DNA from 4 places in the Macrococcus brunensis genome. Region 1 is predicted to be linked to each of the others. Evidence: riboswitches for the same ligand, from Rfam matches in the RefSeq annotation. Region 1 holds a riboswitch; each other region holds the start of a gene.
What was found. A riboswitch is a leader RNA that binds a small molecule or an ion and turns the genes downstream of it on or off. The one in region 1 is predicted to bind S-adenosylmethionine.

Region 1 (4,919 bases):
ACTATTTCACATCTTCTTCTACTTGTTTAATCTCATCTGCTGATAACTTATGAACAACTTCGCCGCCATTTGAGTTTTTCTTAATCGCTTCAGCTACTTCTGGTGTCTGATAGTATTCAACGATTTTTTTGTATTCTTCTTTATCTTTATTTTCTGTTTTTGCTGCGATGACATTGATGTAAGGTTTTGCGTTATCAGCATTCGCATTTTCCAGATATATCGGGTCGTTCTTTGTATCAAATCCTGCTTTACCCGCTACACCGTTATTGATGATACTTGCCGCAACGTCCGGTAATACACGTGGTGTCTGCTGTGCATCGATTGCTTTAATTTTAATGCCTAAGTCGTTCTCTTTTACTTTTGATGGGTCGCCTAATAGTCCGAAATCATCATCTAATTTAATGATTCCCGCCGTTTCAAGCAAACGAAGTGCGCGCGCCTGGTTAGTCGGATCATTTGGAATCGCGACTGTGTCACCTTTCTTCAGTTCCTTGATGTCTTTAATTTTCTCTGAATAAATACCCATCGGTGCAAATACAGTTGTTCCGATTGGCGTAATGTCTAAGTTATGTGCTTTCTTGAATTCTTCTAAAAACGCAAAATGCTGGAATGCGTTTAAATCAATTTCCCCTTCATTCAGTGCATTATTAGGAATCGTGTAATCCTGGAATTCAACGAGTTCTACTTTAATGCCATCTTTCTCCGCCTTTTCTTTAATAATATTCCAGACAGTTTTATCTTCGCCTGTCACACCTATTTTAACCGTTTTTTCGTCCTTACCTCCACATGCTGCTAAAAAAACAATCACACTTAAGAATACCCAAATTAATTTTTTCATCATTTTCTCTCCTTATAATCGACTTGTATATATATTTGCAATCTTATTGCCAATGAATTGTACGATCTGAACAAGAATAATCAGTATCAGAACCGTGATGAACATGACTGCGACGTCAAATCGCTGATAGCCATATGTAAATGCGAGATAACCAATGCCGCCAGCACCCACTAGTCCGGCAACAGCAGAGAATTCAATCAATGAGACAGTCGTAAATGTCAGACCGAGTATCAATGCACCTGCTGCTTCAGGGACAAGCACTTTAAACAGAATATCGAACTTAGTAGACCCCATCGCTTCTGCTGCTTCAATGACCCCTTTATCAACAGAGATGATATTATTTTCCACCACCCGGGCGATAGAGAGCGAGGCAGCGAGCGTCATCGGGAAGATAGCCGCCCATATACCAATGGATGTCCCGACTAAAAATCGGGTGATCGGTATCAGCGCCACCAGAAAGATAATGAAAGGTATCGGTCTGATCGTGTTAATCAGAAAGTTTAAAGTGACATTGACCGCGCGATTTTCAAGCACATTGCCTCGCCCTGTTGCATAAAGTAAAATCCCGAGCGGAATACCAATGAGCGCCGCAAGTACTAATGTGATGCCCACCATGATCAATGTATTCACAAGCTCCTGCAGAATAATCGGATAAAATTCAGATAAATCAGCTTTCAAAACCTTCTACCTCCTTGATTTCAATACCATGCTGTTTCAGTTCAAGCAGTGCAAACTGGACTTTGTAATCTGGACCGACTGCTTCAATCAGTAAATTACCGAATAAACGATCGGTTAACTCAGTTATACTACCGTACAAAATATTGAAATCGACTTCATACTTACGTCCAATCTGACTCAGCACGGGCTCCAGTATCTGCTGATGGTTAAAAATAAACCGATAAAGTTTGCGTGAACGTTCTACGCCTTTTGGTACGTGGTCATTCAGAACAGAGTGAACAAAACGTTTTGTCGTCGGATGCAGTGGATTCGTGAATAGCTCAAATACTTTGTTCTGTTCGACAATCCGACCTTGTTCCATGACCGCCACTTCATCACAGATAGCCTTGACAACTTCCATCTCATGGGTGATCAGTACGATTGTGATGTTCAGTTCCTGGTTGATGCGTTTCAGAAGACGTAGGATTTCGTCTGTTGTCTCAGGATCAAGAGCAGATGTTGCCTCATCACAAAGCAGGATCTCTGGATTTGTGGCTAAGGCACGCGCGATACCAATACGCTGTTTCTGCCCCCCTGACAACTGGGCCGGATAGTCGTATTTTTTATCTAATAAACCGACGAAATTAAGTAACTCATCTACTCGCTGATCCAGTTCTTCTTTCGAATACTTCTTCGAAAGTTTCAAAGGATATTTGATATTCTCTGCCACTGTCTTTGCCTTAAAAAGATTGAACTGCTGAAAAATCATTCCGATATTCTGCCGTCTTTTTCTGAGCAGCTGTGGCTTTAAAGTGGTTATATTCTCACCATCAACAATTATTCGCCCGCTTGTCGGTTTCTCAAGCTTGTTGATCAACCGGATTAAAGTCGATTTACCTGCACCGGAATACCCCACTATGCCGAATATCTGTCCTCTCTCTATATTCAGCGTGACGTCTTGCAGTGCCGTCACTGTTCCTTTCTTCGTCTGAAACTGTTTTGATACTTCGTCAATCTCGATAATCGCCATGATAGCCTCCTTAAAAAATAAAAAAAGACCTTTTAGCTAGAAGCTAAAAAGTCTTAAACGTCCTTTTATCTGCCAAGCTAAGCTTGATGGATTTAGCACAGTGCTCGTAAACGAGTCCGCTGCTGAGATGTCATCGGGCCATATCCCTCAATCTCTCTTGATAAGTTTTATGAAGTTATACTCATAGTACATGTACATTTATAAGGTGTCAACTTGTTTTTTTAATTTTCGCAATCTTGAATTCATGATAAAATAAATGATTATAACAGATATAAGAAGTAGGTACTTATGACAGATAAACAAATGCTGATAGAAAAACAATTTTTAAAACTATTAGAAGAACATCGTTTCCGTGAAATTACGATTAAAATGATCTGCGAAGAAGCGCATATCAACCGATCCACTTTTTATACATACTATCTTGATAAATATGATTTGCTGGATAGACTAATAGAGCACCATCTTTCAGAACTCAATTCAATCGGCAAACAGTTTGCAGATGCCATCATAATAGACCGTGATGCGCTTCGCACCTTGTCGCTTCTTTATTTAGATAATTTATTTTCATATATCTATAACAATCAGAAGTTCTTTCGGACATTGATGACTGTTCATCCCGCTCAGAACTTTACTCAGAAATTTCTCAATGTATTAAAAGACAATTATATGCATATCATTAAAAATCATCATCTTCAGGATCCCGAATATTTCGTTAACTATACATTAGGCGGACAGTTCGGCATCATCTATTTCTGGCTGAAGAATAACTGCGAAGAATCACCAGATAAGGTCGCAGATATCGTTTATCGTAACATTCTAAAGACAAATCGTTAATTTATTGTAAAGCTCAGCCATTGATTAATCGTATACTGTATAATAAATTCACTAAGCTTTCGGAGGTCCTGAATGAAATACATTAAACGCACACTTGCAATGACGATGCTTTCTTCTGTTATTTTTTCTGCTTACGCTCAAGCGGATTCGTTAAGAATGGGGCATATTAAAGATACGAGTTCAATTATTGTCACCAGTATGAATGCCATGACTAAAAAGGTCGCAGGTGATTATGTCAATTATACGCTTTACGTTAATGATAAAGTGATGATCAATCAAAAACCTTATTACCGTGTTCAAGTGACACCTGATATCAATAATGCCATTGGTTACGTTGCAGCTGAGGACCTAACTATCCGTCCCGTTAAGGATACAGCTAAACCTGATACGACACTCGTACTTTCTGCAAGCACAAAGGTTTACAGCGTACCTGAAGGAACAGAGAGACAAATCATTGATCGTGCACCTAAAAATGAAAGTGTGACAGTGAATCAGTCGCTGCAGGTCGGTGGTAAAGTCTATCATGAAATCACTCGTCCTACTGGTTTAACAGGCTGGATTAAAGCAAACAGCCATACAAAAGCGCAAAAACCTCAAGTCAGACAAGCTGTCAATAAAGTGAAAAAGATTGTGAAACCTGCTCAATCTGTCATTAAGAAACCTGTCGTTAAAACAGAAATCAAAGCAACTCCTATTGCAGGTGCCCGAATGGTAGCAACAAGTCTTGAAGATGCCTATAAAGCTCAGATGAGACTGACGCCGAGACCTCAGACCTCTAACGGTATTAAGTGGTATAACGCACCTAAATCAGCTATTCTTGCTGCCATGGATACAGGTAAACTGGCAGCTGACAGCGTGAATCGTTATCAGTTCCTGAATTTAACAGAACCTCAAGGCCTGTCAGTGGCGCAGCTCAATTACTTACTTCAAGGTAAAGGTATTTTAGAAGGACGAGGACAGGCATTCAAGACCGCAAGTGAACGTTATGGTATTAATGAGATCTATTTAATCTCGCATGCTTTTCTTGAAACAGGTGAAGGAACGAGTGAACTCGCGCAAGGTAAGAAAGTCAAAGGCGCTGATAAAAAGAAAAAATATTACAACATGTTTGGAATCGGTGCGTTTGATAAACATGCTGTGAAATATGGTGCACAGTATGCAGCCAATGTCGGCTGGGATACGCCTGATAAAGCCATCATCGGTGGCGCTAAGTTTATTTCAACAGGTTATTTAAGCGAATCACAGAATACCCTTTACAAAATGCGCTGGAATCCGGATGCACCTGGACAGACCCAATATGCAACTGATATTCACTGGGCACATGCAAATGCAAGGTACTTAGTCCAGTTCTATCAGCAGCTCGGTCTTGAAGGCACTCACTTCGATTTCGTTCAGTACAGTAAATAGAAATAGACGTTCAGCAATACTGCTGAACGTCTATTTTTTTAGAAACTGGAGAGTCCTGTCAACTCCTGCAGTCGGTAAAGTACAGTCTTCCAGAACGAAGCTTCTTTCTTAACATCATAGCTATCTGTCACATGCGCATATTCGTTGTTCCAT
Region 2 (4,919 bases), 450 kb from region 1:
GGTAGTCATTCATTGTCCACATCATCATCACTCCCATTTCAATTGTTACTCTTTCCATAACCTTTTTGAGGAGATATTAATCTTCTATTAATGAGAAACTTAACCTTTATGACCGGCGATGAGTCCTTTTCGCAGTTTAATAGTGCCGCTATTCGTTAAGGACGACGCTCGTATGACGATGTCTTTACCATACTTACGACGGAGCTGGTCAAGATAATCTTCTACAATCTCCCGTTTCATGTCTTCCGGTGCTTCAAAGAGACTCATCTGTCTGATTCGACTATCACGCAGATTGCTGAAAGAAACACTTACTGTCCTGAAAAGGCGGTTTATCTCTGCATATTCTTCTAAGTACCGCCAGATCAGGTTAACAATCTGCATAGTCGCTGTGAAATAATCCTTCTTAGTGAACTGTTTATGGATTCCCCCACCATCTGCATAGCCTACAGTAAAGGCAATCGTCGTCGGATACAGATTCTTCTCTCTGACGCGGTAAAACACCTCATCTATCTGTTCACTGATGACCGTCTTCAGTTCATGAAACTGATAATCACGCATCAGAATCTGTGACTTACCGTATGATTTGCCTTTGATGACATGCGGTTTGCGAATCACACTTTCATCTATTCCATTGGCATGCAAGTGCAGATCGACGCCGATAATACCGAAGTCACGCTTTAAATATTCAACTGGATAATGGGCTAGATCACCGATACTGAAGATGCCTTTCTTGTTCAGCTTCTTCTCCGTCCGATTATTAATGCCCCACATCTCAGTCAGTGGTTCGATATCCCACAGTTTACGGGGGACATCGTGATAACGCCATTCAGCGACACCTTCTGTCGTCCGTTTTGCTTCTAAGTCCATGGACAGCTTGGCAAGCAGAGGGTTTGAGCCGATACCTATCGTGCTGACAATCTGCGTCTGATTGTAGATTTCCTGCTGCAGTATACGTGCCATCTGATAAGGTGACCGGGCAAACAGATGATAGGAATCCGTGATATCCATAAAGAATTCGTCGATACTATACTGATGGAAATCTTCGGGCGCTACATATTGCAGCGCAATCGCTGAAATCTCGCTCGATACTTGAATATATTTAAGCATAGAGGGGTTAATGATATAAATATCTGAACGATGCGGAATTTCAAATAATCTTGATCCAGTTTTTATACCTAATGTTTTTAAAGGCGGTGTTGCAGCCAGTACAACAGAACCTTGACGTTTCGTATCTCCGACAACAGCGAGTTTAGTCGTCAGCGGATTCAGTCCTTTTTCGATACACGAGACCGATGCAAAGAAGCTTTTAAGGTCAACACAAAGTACATCACGAGAACTACATTGATAATAGTCATACATTCTCCCACCTCATTTATATATCAAGTGTATACGAGAACATACGTTCGTGTAAAGTAGTGAGAAGGACTCTTACTTTAATAAAATAATTCACTTAAAACGGCTTTAGTGATAGAGCGCTTTTGTTTCGGCAAGTCTATTCAGCAGTTCCTCTATCTCCTCATCACTGATAGCAAGAGAAATCCGAATATACTGATCACCATTTGAACCAAATGGCAAGCCCGGTGTCGTCAATATAGACTGTTTCTTCAGCAGGTCATCTACATATGCTTCGCTGTTATAACCATCCGGGATTTTAAGCCATAGGAAAATACCGCCCTGCATCGGCTCAAACGGAATACCTGCCTCAGTCAGGAAGCTTGTCACTTTATCTCTACGCTTTCTGAAGATGGCGTTCTGCGTCTCTAGGAAAGGTTCTCCCAGTGCCAGTGCACTGACCGCTGCTTCCTGGACGACCCCCCACATCCCGACTTGTGTATGGTCCTGATAATAATTGAGTGCGCCGACGATATCCTTATTACCTACCGCAAAACCAATCCGCACCCCTGACATATTAAAGCCTTTAGAGAGTGAATAAATTTCCACTGCCACTTCTTTTGCACCTTCTGACTGCAGGATACTTGGATTTTTAGCGTCGAATCCGAACGCTGCATAGGCAAAGTCATGCACAATCTGTATCTTCGTCCCTCTGAAGCGCTCGATAATCTCATCGAACCCTGCACGTGTCGCGACCGCTCCTGTCGGATTGCTTGGATAATTGAGATAGATGAGTCGAGTCTTGTCTAATACCGCGGAATCAAGTGCATCAAAATTCGGCCAGTAACGATTGGCCGGCAGTAGTGGCAGCTCATAAACTGTACCACGTGCAAGCTTCACACCTGCAAGATAGTCCGTATAACCTGGGTTCGGCAGCAATACACCTTCTCCCGGTTCAATGACACAAAGAGGCAGGTTGACCAGTCCGTTCTTCGTCCCATAAAGAATACAGATTTCCTCGTCTTTATCCAGCTCAACACCATAAGTCTCCAGATAGAATTGCTGAATCGCTTCTTTTAGGACTTCCTTACCCCGGAACACGCCATATTTATTATTAGCAGGCTCCTGCACTGCTGACTGAATTGCTTCCAGCACTTCCGCCGGCACTTTCTGGTCAGGTATACCGACTGCTGTATTAATGAGGGGGTTAGTCCCGATTTCGAGCTTTCTGCCCATCGTCTTGCCGAAATAACTTTCGGGTATCGAATCCAGTAATCTAGAACGCATGCTCTCTCTCCTTCTTATCTCTAAAAATTAAAAACGTCATTACTTCAGCAGTAATGACGTTAAAAGATCACTTATCTGCCAAGCTTCTGCTTGATGGATTTAGCACAGTGCTCACAGAGCCTGCTGCTGAGACTTCATAGGGCCAGTTCCCTCCATCTCTCTGGATAAGACATATTTAAATGATTGTTATCAATATAGTATTAAAACAGGAGGTTGTCAAACCGGTTTCCGCTCCAACACTGTCTCTTTATAAGTGAAGTTCAGTTTCCTTTTCCAGTCGAGGCGCCTGCAGCTTAATAATCTGCCAGAAAATGACGATCATTATCAGCTGTGCCATACTTTTCTTTTGACTACTAGCTTGATTAATCATCAATAATCATTTGCATAAAAAGAAGACAACCATGGTCTTTCCTTGCTCGATATTCATTATTTTTCATCGTTCAGATAAGTTAATACAGCTGTGCCTACTGCTTTAGCTGCAACCATCATCGATTTTTCACTGATGTTGAATTTAGGATGATGGTGCGGGAAGATTTCCCCGTCTTCTGGTGCAGCGCCTGAGTAAATAAAGGTACTTGGAAGTTCTTTAGCATAGTATGCAAAGTCTTCTGACGGGGGTTGTGGTTCTGTCTGCTCAATTTGTACATCAGAGTGATCTTTAATGGCATTGACCACATACTCTGTGAATGCTGGATCATTATATAGCGCTGGGTAGTCATCATTATATTCCAATTCACATGTGACACCGTACATGGCTTCAAGCCCTGATGAGAGACGTTTAATTTCTTTTTCGATAGTTGCTTTTGTCTCTTCAGTCAATCCACGGACGTCTCCTTCAAGTTCAACAGCATCTTTGATCACATTGAACGGGCCTTTCCCATCGAATGAACCAATAGTCACAACACCTGTTTCAAACGGGCTGAGTCTTCTTGATACGACTGTCTGCACAGCAGTGACGAAAGCGCTCCCTGCTACAATTGCATCATTCGCCATATGCGGAGATGAGCCGTGACCACCTTTACCTTTGATCTTCAGTTTGAAGAAGGCACGTCCCGTCTGCACAAACCCAGGATAATAGTACATTTTACCTGTTTCCATCGTACTCATGACGTGGACACCGATCACGTTATCAACGCCCTCAAGTACGCCGTCCTTAATCATTGTCTGTGCCCCACCTGGCGGAACTTCTTCAGCTGGCTGATGAATAACGACAATCTTACCGCTGAAGCTATCTTTCATTTCGATCAATGTATCTGCAAGTATCAGCATATAAGCTGTGTGCGCGTCGTGACCACACGCGTGCATGACACCTTTATTTTTAGAAGCATAAGGCAGACCGGTTTCTTCTTCGATTGGCAATGCATCAAAATCTGCACGAATCGCAATTGTTTTACCTGGTTTACCAGAGTCAATAGTCACTTTAACCCCATTCGCGCCGACATTTGTCTCGACTTCAGCATCTTTTCCTTCGTAGAAATCCGCAATATATTTCGGCGTTTCTTTTTCTTCGAAAGATAATTCTGGATTTTCATGTAAATGACGTCTGATGGCAATCATCTGTTCTTCTTTACTTTCAAGTGTTTTGATTAACTGATTGTACACGCCTATTCACTCCTTACGAAATCATTTTATTTCAATAATGTCCCCTTCTTTATTTTTTGTAAATATACGCTCTTTAACTGCCTTTCATATCACTGATTCTGCGACCATTCAGAACCAGTTTTGGAGCGTCAGGGTCATGTCCTTGCAGAGTTGCGACAATTACACTGTCTCCTTACAGGGCCAGTTCGAGATGTTCTCAGCCATGTCCCAGAACAGATATTCATAATAGCTGGTCTTTACGACAATCTCTTCCAACACTTTTAATTCTGCCTCACTCTTACCTTCAGCAGCTTCATTCATCAGCCGGATACAGTCATCCTTCAGTTCAGTGAATTCAGGTGAATGATACATATCCACCCATTCCTGATACACACCAAGATTGTTGTTTGATGCTGCAAGGTGCTCACCAATATAGTGATAGCTCCACGTACAGGCAAGCACTGCTGCTATCGTATATTCAACGCCACCCTGATGAGCCATCTTCAGCATATAGCTGGTATAAGATTCCGTCACTTCAGCCGCTTGCACCGCCTCAAGCTCTTCTTGTGTTATACCGAACTGCGCTGCATAAGAACGGTGTAAGGCCATCTCCGTCGCCAGTGTGCCGTGCAGCAGTTCGCCGAAAGTCGTCATCATAGCAAGATCAGTGGCTTTCGAGGCACCGACTGCAAACAATCTCGCATATTCAATTAAATAAA
Region 3 (4,919 bases), 740 kb from region 1:
TATTCAGACGTTTCTTGAACAGCTGAATCATCCTCTTGAAAATTATATTTTCACCAATGTCGGAACAGGCACTTCTATTCACCACGTTAAAGGAGAAGTGCAGGAGCGCGCGGGTGGTACTGGTGCTGGCGGTGGTATGATTCAAGGGCTTGGCTACCTGTTGACCGGGGAAGCAGATTACGAGACTTTGACTGCACTGGCCGCAAAAGGTGACCGTGATGACATCGACCTCAAAGTTAAACATATCTATAAAGGTGATAAGACCCCTATTCCGGGTGAACTGACAGCGGCAAACTTCGGCCGTGTGCTGCATACAAAAGATACGGTCCAGTACACTGATGCTGATAAACTGGCAGCTGCTATCGGTGCCGTCGGTGAAACCGTGACGACTGTTTCCATCCATGCCGCAAGAGAATTCGGCGCTGAGTACGTCGTTTACATCGGTTCATCGTTCCTAAGCAATGAACTGCTGAAAAAAGTTGTTATGAACTATACGGTACTGCGCGGCTTTAAACCTTATTTCATCGAGAACGGCGAATATTCAGGTGCACTCGGCACTTTAAAATTAATGGAAGAAAAATAAGACAGGCCGCTGAGTCAGCGGTCTGTCTTATTTTTATCGGTTGAATTCTACAAAAGCCTGGTCATGCTTTTCTACATCTTGTTTTTCGCCATGCCAGATGCCAACAAATCTTGAAGGTACAGTCTGTCCCTCAAAATAATCACCATCGTAATAAGCAAGCGGGAACAGTCGTCCTGCCTTTACTTCTTCTAAAATCCGGGCGTAGAAATCCTCATTTGTAACTTTCGCGTATGCACCGAAGAATTTCTCATAATCGCCTTCCAACAATTCGTCCATAATCAGCATAGAGGTCGAACCATTCTGTCTGAAGTTCAGATCAATCGCATAGACAGCACCTTTATCATCGACGAGGAGATCAAATCCTGCAATACCACGATAGCCTTCAGCGACGCCGTTCTCCATGATCTCACGGCCAGCCGCAATCACTTGTTCAGGTACATGATGAGCTGTTGTGTTGCCGCGGTACTTGCCATATTCATTCGTATCCTGAATTGAAGCACCGATATACTGAAGCCCTGTTGCATCACTATAGGCGTACTGCACACAATAGTTCTGTTCTGTCTTGATGTAATCTTCAATGATGAAGTCTGAATCTGTTTCTGCTTCCTGAATACGGCTGAGTGCTTTCTCACGATCCTGGTCGTTATAGCAGATCATTACGCCATAACCACCTGCAGTCGGATGGTCATCACCCGGCTTGATGACGTATGGATACTGCCAAGTTTCGAGTGTTTCTTCAAGCTTGCTGACAGGTACCACGTCGCGTTTTGGCAGGAATTTGCCTTTCGTCCAGTCTGACAGCTTCATTTTATTATTAAGCGCTACAAATAAATCTTTATTCACATAGTACGTAGACGGTTTCACGTAGTCCTCATTATGTGTATATTGGAAGAAAATCTTCTCTCCCGCTTCTTCTGCTTCTCTCAACCGCTGATGATAACTATCCGCATCTTTAAACGTACGATAATTGGACGGCAGTTCAATACCTGCTGCTTCCAATAACGTTTTCGTCTTTTCTCCAACCGTTGCTTCATGAAGAATCACCGGTATATCCGCTATCAGTAATTCCCTTGCCGTCAGCATATTGGCCTGATGTTCTTCCGTTGTCAGCCAAGGATTTTTTTCGTATGAAGGACGAGATGTAAATACAACATGATTGCCATAAAGCTGATGCATAGTCAGCGGGCGTTTAGATAAAAAGTTATTCATTCGTTACTCCTTATGTAGTTGCTTGATTTGATTTAAAACTTCAGGTTTAGTAATCAGTTCAACAGCCATTGTCGCCATAATACGTGCACCTTGCAGAAGGGCATGGTCGCCTCCCGGGCTTGCCGCTGCTTCTCTGAATGCCGGTGTATGACCGACAAGAGTTGAAGGTCCCATTTTCAAATGAGGATGAATGGTAGGAATGACATGACTCACATTACCCGTATCAGTCGAACCGAAACCAAAATCATCATGCTCAATAGGTTCATTATGCTTCTTCGCATGGCGTTCAAATAAATCATCCAGACGGTCGTTCACAATGAATTCGTCCACTCCATTCTGAATGCGATTCAGTTTGGCAGTTCCACCGGCCATACGAGCAGCACCGTGCGCAATCTCTTCTACTCTGTCAGTCAAACCATTGAGCTGCTCACGTGTCAATGCCCGTGTATAGAGACGTGCTTTCGTATAGTCCGGGATAATATTTGCACTTGCACCCCCGTCCAGAATAACACCATGGACTTTATCACGCGGTTTGATATGCTGTCTCAGCTGTGCAATACCGTTGAAAAAGCTGATCATCATATCCAGTGCATTAATGCCGTTGAACGCACTTTCAGAGGCATGTGCGCTCTTGCCGAAGAACTCCACCTCAAAGACATCAACTGCTAGTGTCGGTACTGTGCGATATGATTCATGGCCAGGGTGAACCATCAGGGCCACATCACTATCATCAAAGAGACCTTCCTTAACATAACTTGCTTTCGCGCTACCATTGACTCCGCCTTCTTCAGCAGGTGAACCAAACACTTTGATAGTACCGCCTATATCGTCAATCACTGTCTTCAGACTGAGGGCAGCGAGCACACTGCTTGTACCGATAATATTATGTCCACATGCATGCCCGAGTTCAGGGAGTGCATCGTATTCTGCGAGAAAAGCGATAGTAGGACCTGGTTTAGAACTGGCATAAGTCGCAATGAAGCCGGTCGCATGACCTGCGATATCCCGCTCAAGGTGAAACTCGTTATCCTCAAGAAGCTTTGATAACTCCGCTGACGCGAAGAACTCTTCGTTGCCCAGTTCAGGTCTTGCATGTATCGCATGACTCAGCTCAATTATACTTTCTTTATGTTGATTAATATATTCTAAAATGCGGTTTTCATATTGTTCCATAAAAAAGCTCCTTTATTTCCGTACACTTAACAAAAGAGACATTCCAAGATAAGGAATGTCTCTGCAATCTTATCTGTCAGCTATGCTGTAGGACTTAGCACCTTGCCAAACGGTAGGTTGCTGGATGTCATCGGGCCTATCCCTCGATCCTTCTTGATAAGTATGGAATTATTTAATGATTACTATATAGTTTTCTGATTGTTTCGTCAATCATTTAGTTCTCGAGGCAGCCTAATCTGGAATTTTGTACCTGCTATTGAACTATGGACACTGATCTGCCCGTTATGGTTTTCGACAATCTGTTTAGCGACTGCCAGACCTAAACCAGAACCTTCATTATTGGCTGTCGTATTCGTCCCGCGGTAATAGCGATTGAATATATAGGGTATCTCTTCCTGCGGGATGCCTTTGCCATTGTCGCCGATCTCAATGACAATATCATTACCATCAGCAAATGAATTGATCCAGACTTCAATATCATCATTATAGACAAAAGCATTAGAGACGATATTCATCAGTACCCGATTCATGCGTTCTTTATCAAGCTTAACATTCTGATTGAGCTGATTGACGGCATGCAGATTCGGATGATTGAACGAGTCAATAAACTGCTGAATATATTCGCCGACATTGACCGTCTGTTTATTAAATTCAAAATGATCATTCTTCAGCTGGTAAGTCATATTTAAATCTTTTAACAGTGAATCGATATAAAGGGCTTTGTCTTCAATGATTTCAGCAAACTTCTGACGGTCTTCGCAACTGATGTCAAGATCGCTGTTTAAGAGTTTGCTATAGCCATAAATGGAACTGAGCGGCGTCTTAAAGTCATGAGTGATACCTGATACCCATTCATCACGCAGCGTTGCAACACGGTTCTGATAAGTCCGGTCGTTATCCAGCTTCTCTGTCAATTCACGGATGGATTCATCTACAGAGGTGTACATCCGGTACTTTCTGCGCATGCGGTCCCTTCTGTAGATATGCTTATTGTCAGGGACGCGGTAGATGCCTCTGCTCAACTGACTCAGCCAGTCAACAAAATGGATAAGAGGTCGTGCAAAGTTGCGGCTCACATAATAAGCGAGTGCCAGTATCAGCCCGAAAATAAGTGAAGAATAAATAAGATACCAGAGCAGGAAGTTTAAAGCAAAGGCCATATAATCTTTATCCATAAAAATACCGTTCTCTGCTAAAATAATTCTTTTGTCCCGAGCATTCTGATTTTCTGCTACAAATAAATAGTAATCATCATCATGCATCGTTTCCTGCAGCACATACTTATTGAAGTTATCATTATTGAGATCCTTGAACCAGTTCTCTTCGACGTCTTTAGTGTTAAAGCTGCCGTAGAGTTTAATCAGTTTATCTTTTTCCATATTCTGCTTAAAAAGCGACAGATTATGTTCATCCATGTAGCGATGAAGTGCCACGGTCTCTTCTAAATCAAATAATTCAGCGGCTTTAACCAGCGGCTGGCGGTTGATCAGCACCGCCTGGTATTGTTCGGTCAGTGACCATGTCGTGACTCCCTGCAGATAATACCAGCTGAGTGTATGGATTTTTTCATGATTATTGAAGGATTTGATGATATCACCGTGACTATTACGTATGAGAAGCATGCCATCCTGGTCTTTCAGTGCCTGTGAGAGTTCTTGCTGAATCGTAATATTTTTTTCATTGCTGATGTCGATAAGACTCTGTATCGTATCTGTAGACTGCGCCTGCAGTGTTCCGCTTGTCATGTTACTCGATGAACGAACGATAAAAAAAACAATCAATAAAAGAAGAAGTAAATTGATCAACACATAGAATAATGAAAAATAGCCGATAAATTTCCAGGTGAATTTGCGCGCCGTTGTCTTCAATTGTGTTCCACTTTCAAGATGTAACCGACACTTCTGACTGTGAGAAGTCTGACAGGGTCACTCGGTACTTCTTCAATTTTTTCTCG
Region 4 (4,919 bases), 130 kb from region 1:
CTGCCTGAGCAACTGGAAGACAAGCCACGTAAAAACAGTAACTTAATCAGTGAGTTCTAATGAAAAAAGCCGGCATAGCCGGCTTTTATTTTTCGATATGTTCTGCTAAGAATGCTTTAACTTCTTCAGGTGTCTTCGCATTGGCTGAGTGCAGGTGCGCTTGTTTTACGCCATTCTTAAAGATCAAAAGGCTTGGAATGCCCATGACATCATTTTCTGTAGCTGCTTCAGGTACTTGGTCGCGGTTAATTTTATACCATGTAATATCGTGGTACTCATCAACGATTGGATCAATCCAGTAATCCATTCTTGAACAATCCGGGCACCAGTCAGCAAAGAATTTTACGATAATCTGTTCATCCTGGTTAATAATCTCTTCGAATTCTGCATATTGACTTATTGTTCTCATAGTCATGCTCCTTTTTGTATTTGTATTTAGTATATACCATCATCACTCAAAAAATAAACGATGAGCTTAAGAAGCATTTGTTCTATTGTCAAAATATTGGTACTATTGTTTTATCTTACTGTATGGAGGAAGACGATGCTAAAATTTTATCAGTTACCTAATTGTTCAACATGTAGAAAAGCAGCTCAATTTCTTCAGGAGCATGGTGTCAGTTTTGAACCGGTCAATATTGTTGAACTGACACCGACTGCTGCTGAATTCAAGAAGTTGGTTGACGATACAGGTGTTGATGTCGATCAGTTATTCAATCGTCAGGGCGCCAAGTTCCGAGAGCTTGAATTAAAAGAAACATTGGAAACGTTATCACTGGAAGAAAAATTAAATCTGCTTGCATCGGACGGTATGCTTGTTAAAAGACCCCTTGCGACTAACGGGAAGCAGATAACACTTGGATTCAAGGAAGAACAATATCGTCAGATTTGGCTATAAAAAAAGTTGAATAACCCGTCATGCTATGTCATTATTAGAGTGTAATCATTATTAGGAGGGGATTTTTGTGGCAACTATTGAAGGCTTAAAATATTCTAAAGATCACGAATGGGTAAAATCAGAAGGAAACGTAAAAACAATCGGTATTACTGACTTCGCTCAATCAGAACTTGGAGACATCGTATTCGTTGAACTTCCAGAAGTTGGCGATGAAATTTCAGCAGGACAACCTTTCGGTAGCGTTGAATCTGTTAAAACAGTATCTGAATTATACGCTCCACTTAGTGGTAAAGTTGTAGAAGTAAACAGCGAACTTGAAGATTCTCCAGAATTCGTTAACGAATCTCCATACGAAAATGCTTGGATGATCAAAGTTGAGACTGAAAGTGACGATGAATTAAATGAGTTACTTGATCAAGCTCAATATGATGAAATGATTAACGCTTAAATGCTATAATTTCCTTGATAAGATTCTTATCAAGGATTTTTTTTATAATTGCATATGAAAAGGTGATGAGATGTCTGTAATCAGTAAAGTCATAGTTGTGGAAGGCAAGTCTGACAAGAAAAAGTTACAACAAGTTTTATCTGAACCTGTACATATTATTTGCACGAACGGCACGATGGGAATCAGTAAAATGGATGAAATGCTCGATGAACTGACAGGTCATAATGTCTACGTGATGACCGATGCTGATAAAGCTGGAAAGAACATTCGCAGCTGGTTCAAACGTCATTTAAGTGAATGTAAGCATATCTATATCGATCCGACTTATGGTGAAGTCGGCCGCTGTCCTGTTGATTACCTTGCCAAAAAATTAATGAAACATGAGTTTGAAGTGAAAGGTCTGGAAGTAGAAGATGAAAGTCAGCGAGTATTTGCCTTCAGCCCCGTCTGGTGATTATGTGATATTCGGCTACACGCCGCTCTGTGGCACTTGTAAAGTTGCAGAGCGCATGATAGATATCATTCCAGAGCTGATTGAAGTCAATATCATGAAAGTAGATTTAAATTTTGCGGAGTCTCTGGCGCAGAATTATCAGTTGATAAGTGTCCCTGTTCTTCTCATTGTCAAAGATGATGAAGTTGTGGAGACAGTCTACCGATTCGAATCTGTCACAAATATTTATGAAATTATTCGGAAAGTATTGACGATTTAAATATTGTAGTCTAATATGTATAACAATTGAATATAACTCTTATCAAGAGTGGTGGAGGGATGTGCCCTATGAAGCCCGGCAACCGTCTTATGACATGGTGCCAATTCACATAAAGCATGAGCTTTAGAAGATGAGAGACGATGAACTCATTGCGTCTTTCTCTTTACGGGAAAGACGCTTTATTCATTTAAAGGAGGTACGTAAGTGATTACGTTAAATCAAGTAGTTAAGCAGTTTGCAACGAAGAAAGGAACGATTACTGCCGTTGATGATGTCAATCTGACGATCAACGAAGGTGAAATATATGGTGTCATTGGTTTTTCAGGCGCAGGTAAAAGTACGCTAATCCGTATGTTTAATGGTCTTGAAAAACCGACGACAGGTGATGTGGTTGTCGGTGGCGATAACATAGCAGAACTCAGTCCGACTGACCTTAGAAAGAAAAGACAGAAGATCGGTATGATTTTCCAGCATTTCAATCTGCTCTGGTCACGTACTGTATTCGATAATATCTCATTTCCACTTGAAATCGCCGGCGTCTCTAAATCGGAGCGTACGGCACGTGTCAATGAACTGATTCGTATGGTGGGGCTTGAAGGACGTGAAAATGCTTATCCTTCTCAGTTATCAGGTGGACAGAAGCAGCGTGTCGGTATTGCCCGTTCACTTGCGAATAACCCGACTGTCCTGCTCTGTGATGAAGCGACGAGTGCACTCGATCCGCAGACGACAGACGAGATTCTGGATCTGTTAGTCAACATCAATCGCCAGCTCAACCTGACCATTATTCTGATCACGCACGAGATGCAGGTCATCCGTAAAATCTGTCATCAAGTCGCTGTCATGGAAAATGGTCGTGTCGTGGAACAGGGACCTGTCATGCAGGTGTTTGAAAACCCACAATCCAGCGTCACGCAGCGTTTTGTCAAAGACGATCTGAAAGATGCTGAAGTCGAAGCCTCTATCGATGAAATCATGGCGCATTATCCGACAGGTGCAATCCTTCGACTGAAGTTTGTCGGTTCTTCTACGGGGCAGCCGATTGTCAGTCGTATGATCAGAAAATACGATCTGGATGCGAATGTACTTGCAGGGAACATCAAGCATACGCAAAACGGCTCTTTCGGCCATTTGATTGTACATGTTCCTGCACTGACTGCAGACGTCGAGAGAATGTTCGATGAGTTAAAGGTGCATGGTGTAGAAGCGGAGGTGGAAAGACGTGGATAATACAATGATGGACACGCTGAGAGAAATGTTCAGCTTTGAAAATGTGGTCTGGCCGGATGTCTGGGTCGCAGTCTATGAAACTCTTTATATGACGATTATCTCGGCCATCTTTACGTTTGTATTTGGTCTGATTATCGGAACGGCGTTATTCCTTGCGTCACGCAGTAAATCAAAAGGTGCTAAGATTTTCTATAACATCATGGCATTTTTCGTCAACTTGTTCCGGGCGATTCCGTTTATTATCCTGATTCTGCTCCTCATCCCGTTCACAAATGTCCTGATGGGCACGATCAGTGGGGTTAAAGGTGCACTTCCAGCCTTGATCATCGGTGCTGCACCGTTCTATGCTCGTCTTGTTGAAATCGGTATGAAAGAAATCGATAAGGGTGTCATTGAAGCAGCAGAAGCGATGGGCGCAAGCCGCTGGACATTGATCTGGAAAGTACTGCTTCGTGAATCGATGCCTGCACTTATTTCAGGTATCACTGTCACGACGATTTCGCTTGTCGGTGCAACGGCTATCGCCGGCGTCATCGGTGCAGGCGGACTCGGTAACCTTGCTTATTTAGTTGGTTTTACCCGCAGTCAGAATGATGTGATTTTAGTCTCAACTGTCTTTATTCTGCTGATTGTCTTTGCAATACAGTTTATCGGTGACTTCCTTGCGAAGCGCACGGATAAACGTTAAATATAAAAAACAAAGGAGAAAAACGATGAAGAAATTTTTAGTATTTGCACTCACTCTGTTATTCGCTGTTGTTCTGACAGCATGTGGTTCAGACTCAAAGGAAAGTGGTAAAGAAGATAAAACAATTAAAGTAGGCGCTTCACCAGCCCCTCACGCAGAACTGCTTGAACAAGTTAAACCAATCCTTGAAAAAGAAGGCTACAAGCTTGATATCAAGATCATCAACGACTACACAACACCTAACCGCCTGTTAAATGATGGTGAATTAGATGCTAACTTCTTCCAGCACACACCATACTTAGATACTGAAACAAAAGAAAAAGGCTACAAATTAGAATCAGCTGGTAACGTGCACATCGAACCGATGGCTGTATACTCTAAAAAGTATAAATCATTAGACGAATTACCAGATGGCGCTGAAATTTTCGTATCAAACAACCCAGCTGAAGAAGGTCGTTTCTTATCATTCTTCACTAAAGCAGGCTTAATTAAATTAAAAGAAGGAACAGACCCGGTTAAAGCGACATTCAAAGATATCGCTGAAAACAAAAAGAATCTGAAATTCAACAACAAGCAGGCAGCTGAATTCTTACCGAAATCATTTAACAATGGTGAAGGAGATGCGGTCATCATCAACTCTAACTTCGCTCTTGATAACAAACTGAACCCGGTTAAAGATTCTATCGCACTTGAAGATAAAGACTCACCATATGCTAACTTAATCGCTGTACAGAAAGGTCATAAAGACGATGCTAAAATCAAAGCACTTGTCAAAGCCCTTCAATCTGATGACGTTAAGAAATTTATTGATGAGAAATATAAAGGTGCAGTTATTGCTGCAAACTAATAGTTAACACTCAGCCTTGTGCTGAGTGTTTTTTATTTTCAATCACTCCACCACGATTCTCAATGAAATGGTCTCAATCCATTTAACAATCATTC

Region 2: it holds a riboswitch for S-adenosylmethionine, as region 1 does, so the genes downstream of both, MGG13_RS00310 (aminotransferase class I/II-fold pyridoxal phosphate-dependent enzyme) here and MGG13_RS02755 (methionine ABC transporter ATP-binding protein) in region 1, are expected to answer to the same signal.
Region 3: it holds a riboswitch for S-adenosylmethionine, as region 1 does, so the genes downstream of both, MGG13_RS10060 (M20 family metallopeptidase) here and MGG13_RS02755 (methionine ABC transporter ATP-binding protein) in region 1, are expected to answer to the same signal.
Region 4: it holds a riboswitch for S-adenosylmethionine, as region 1 does, so the genes downstream of both, MGG13_RS03440 (methionine ABC transporter ATP-binding protein) here and MGG13_RS02755 (methionine ABC transporter ATP-binding protein) in region 1, are expected to answer to the same signal.

The regions. Positions count from the first base shown of each region.
Region 1 covers NZ_CP092179.1:506,464-511,382, reverse strand. The annotation lists gene MGG13_RS02765 (MetQ/NlpA family ABC transporter substrate-binding protein) at 2-838, opposite strand; gene MGG13_RS02760 (methionine ABC transporter permease) at 851-1,516, opposite strand; gene MGG13_RS02755 (methionine ABC transporter ATP-binding protein) at 1,506-2,519, opposite strand; SAM riboswitch class I at 2,588-2,692, opposite strand; gene MGG13_RS02750 (TetR/AcrR family transcriptional regulator C-terminal domain-containing protein) at 2,814-3,359, shown strand; gene MGG13_RS02745 (N-acetylglucosaminidase) at 3,432-4,766, shown strand; gene MGG13_RS02740 (phospholipase D family protein) at 4,805-4,919, opposite strand, start outside.
Region 2 covers NZ_CP092179.1:59,862-64,780, reverse strand. The annotation lists gene MGG13_RS00320 (DUF2188 domain-containing protein) at 1-25, opposite strand, end outside; gene MGG13_RS00315 (Y-family DNA polymerase) at 100-1,359, opposite strand; gene MGG13_RS00310 (aminotransferase class I/II-fold pyridoxal phosphate-dependent enzyme) at 1,462-2,619, opposite strand; SAM riboswitch class I at 2,688-2,790, opposite strand; gene MGG13_RS00305 (M20 family metallopeptidase) at 3,046-4,221, opposite strand; gene tenA (thiaminase II) at 4,381-4,919, opposite strand, start outside.
Region 3 covers NZ_CP092179.1:1,893,085-1,898,003, forward strand. The annotation lists gene coaW (type II pantothenate kinase) at 1-583, shown strand, start outside; gene ldmS (L-aspartate--L-methionine ligase LdmS) at 617-1,792, opposite strand; gene MGG13_RS10060 (M20 family metallopeptidase) at 1,796-2,965, opposite strand; SAM riboswitch class I at 3,032-3,128, opposite strand; gene MGG13_RS10065 (sensor histidine kinase) at 3,172-4,833, opposite strand; gene MGG13_RS10070 (response regulator transcription factor) at 4,830-4,919, opposite strand, start outside.
Region 4 covers NZ_CP092179.1:636,158-641,076, forward strand. The annotation lists gene MGG13_RS03410 (nitroreductase family protein) at 1-60, shown strand, start outside; gene MGG13_RS03415 (thioredoxin family protein) at 86-409, opposite strand; gene MGG13_RS03420 (Spx/MgsR family RNA polymerase-binding regulatory protein) at 545-898, shown strand; gene gcvH (glycine cleavage system protein GcvH) at 966-1,346, shown strand; gene MGG13_RS03430 (toprim domain-containing protein) at 1,417-1,800, shown strand; gene MGG13_RS03435 (thioredoxin family protein) at 1,760-2,059, shown strand; SAM riboswitch class I at 2,096-2,196, shown strand; gene MGG13_RS03440 (methionine ABC transporter ATP-binding protein) at 2,264-3,289, shown strand; gene MGG13_RS03445 (methionine ABC transporter permease) at 3,282-3,977, shown strand; gene MGG13_RS03450 (MetQ/NlpA family ABC transporter substrate-binding protein) at 4,003-4,824, shown strand.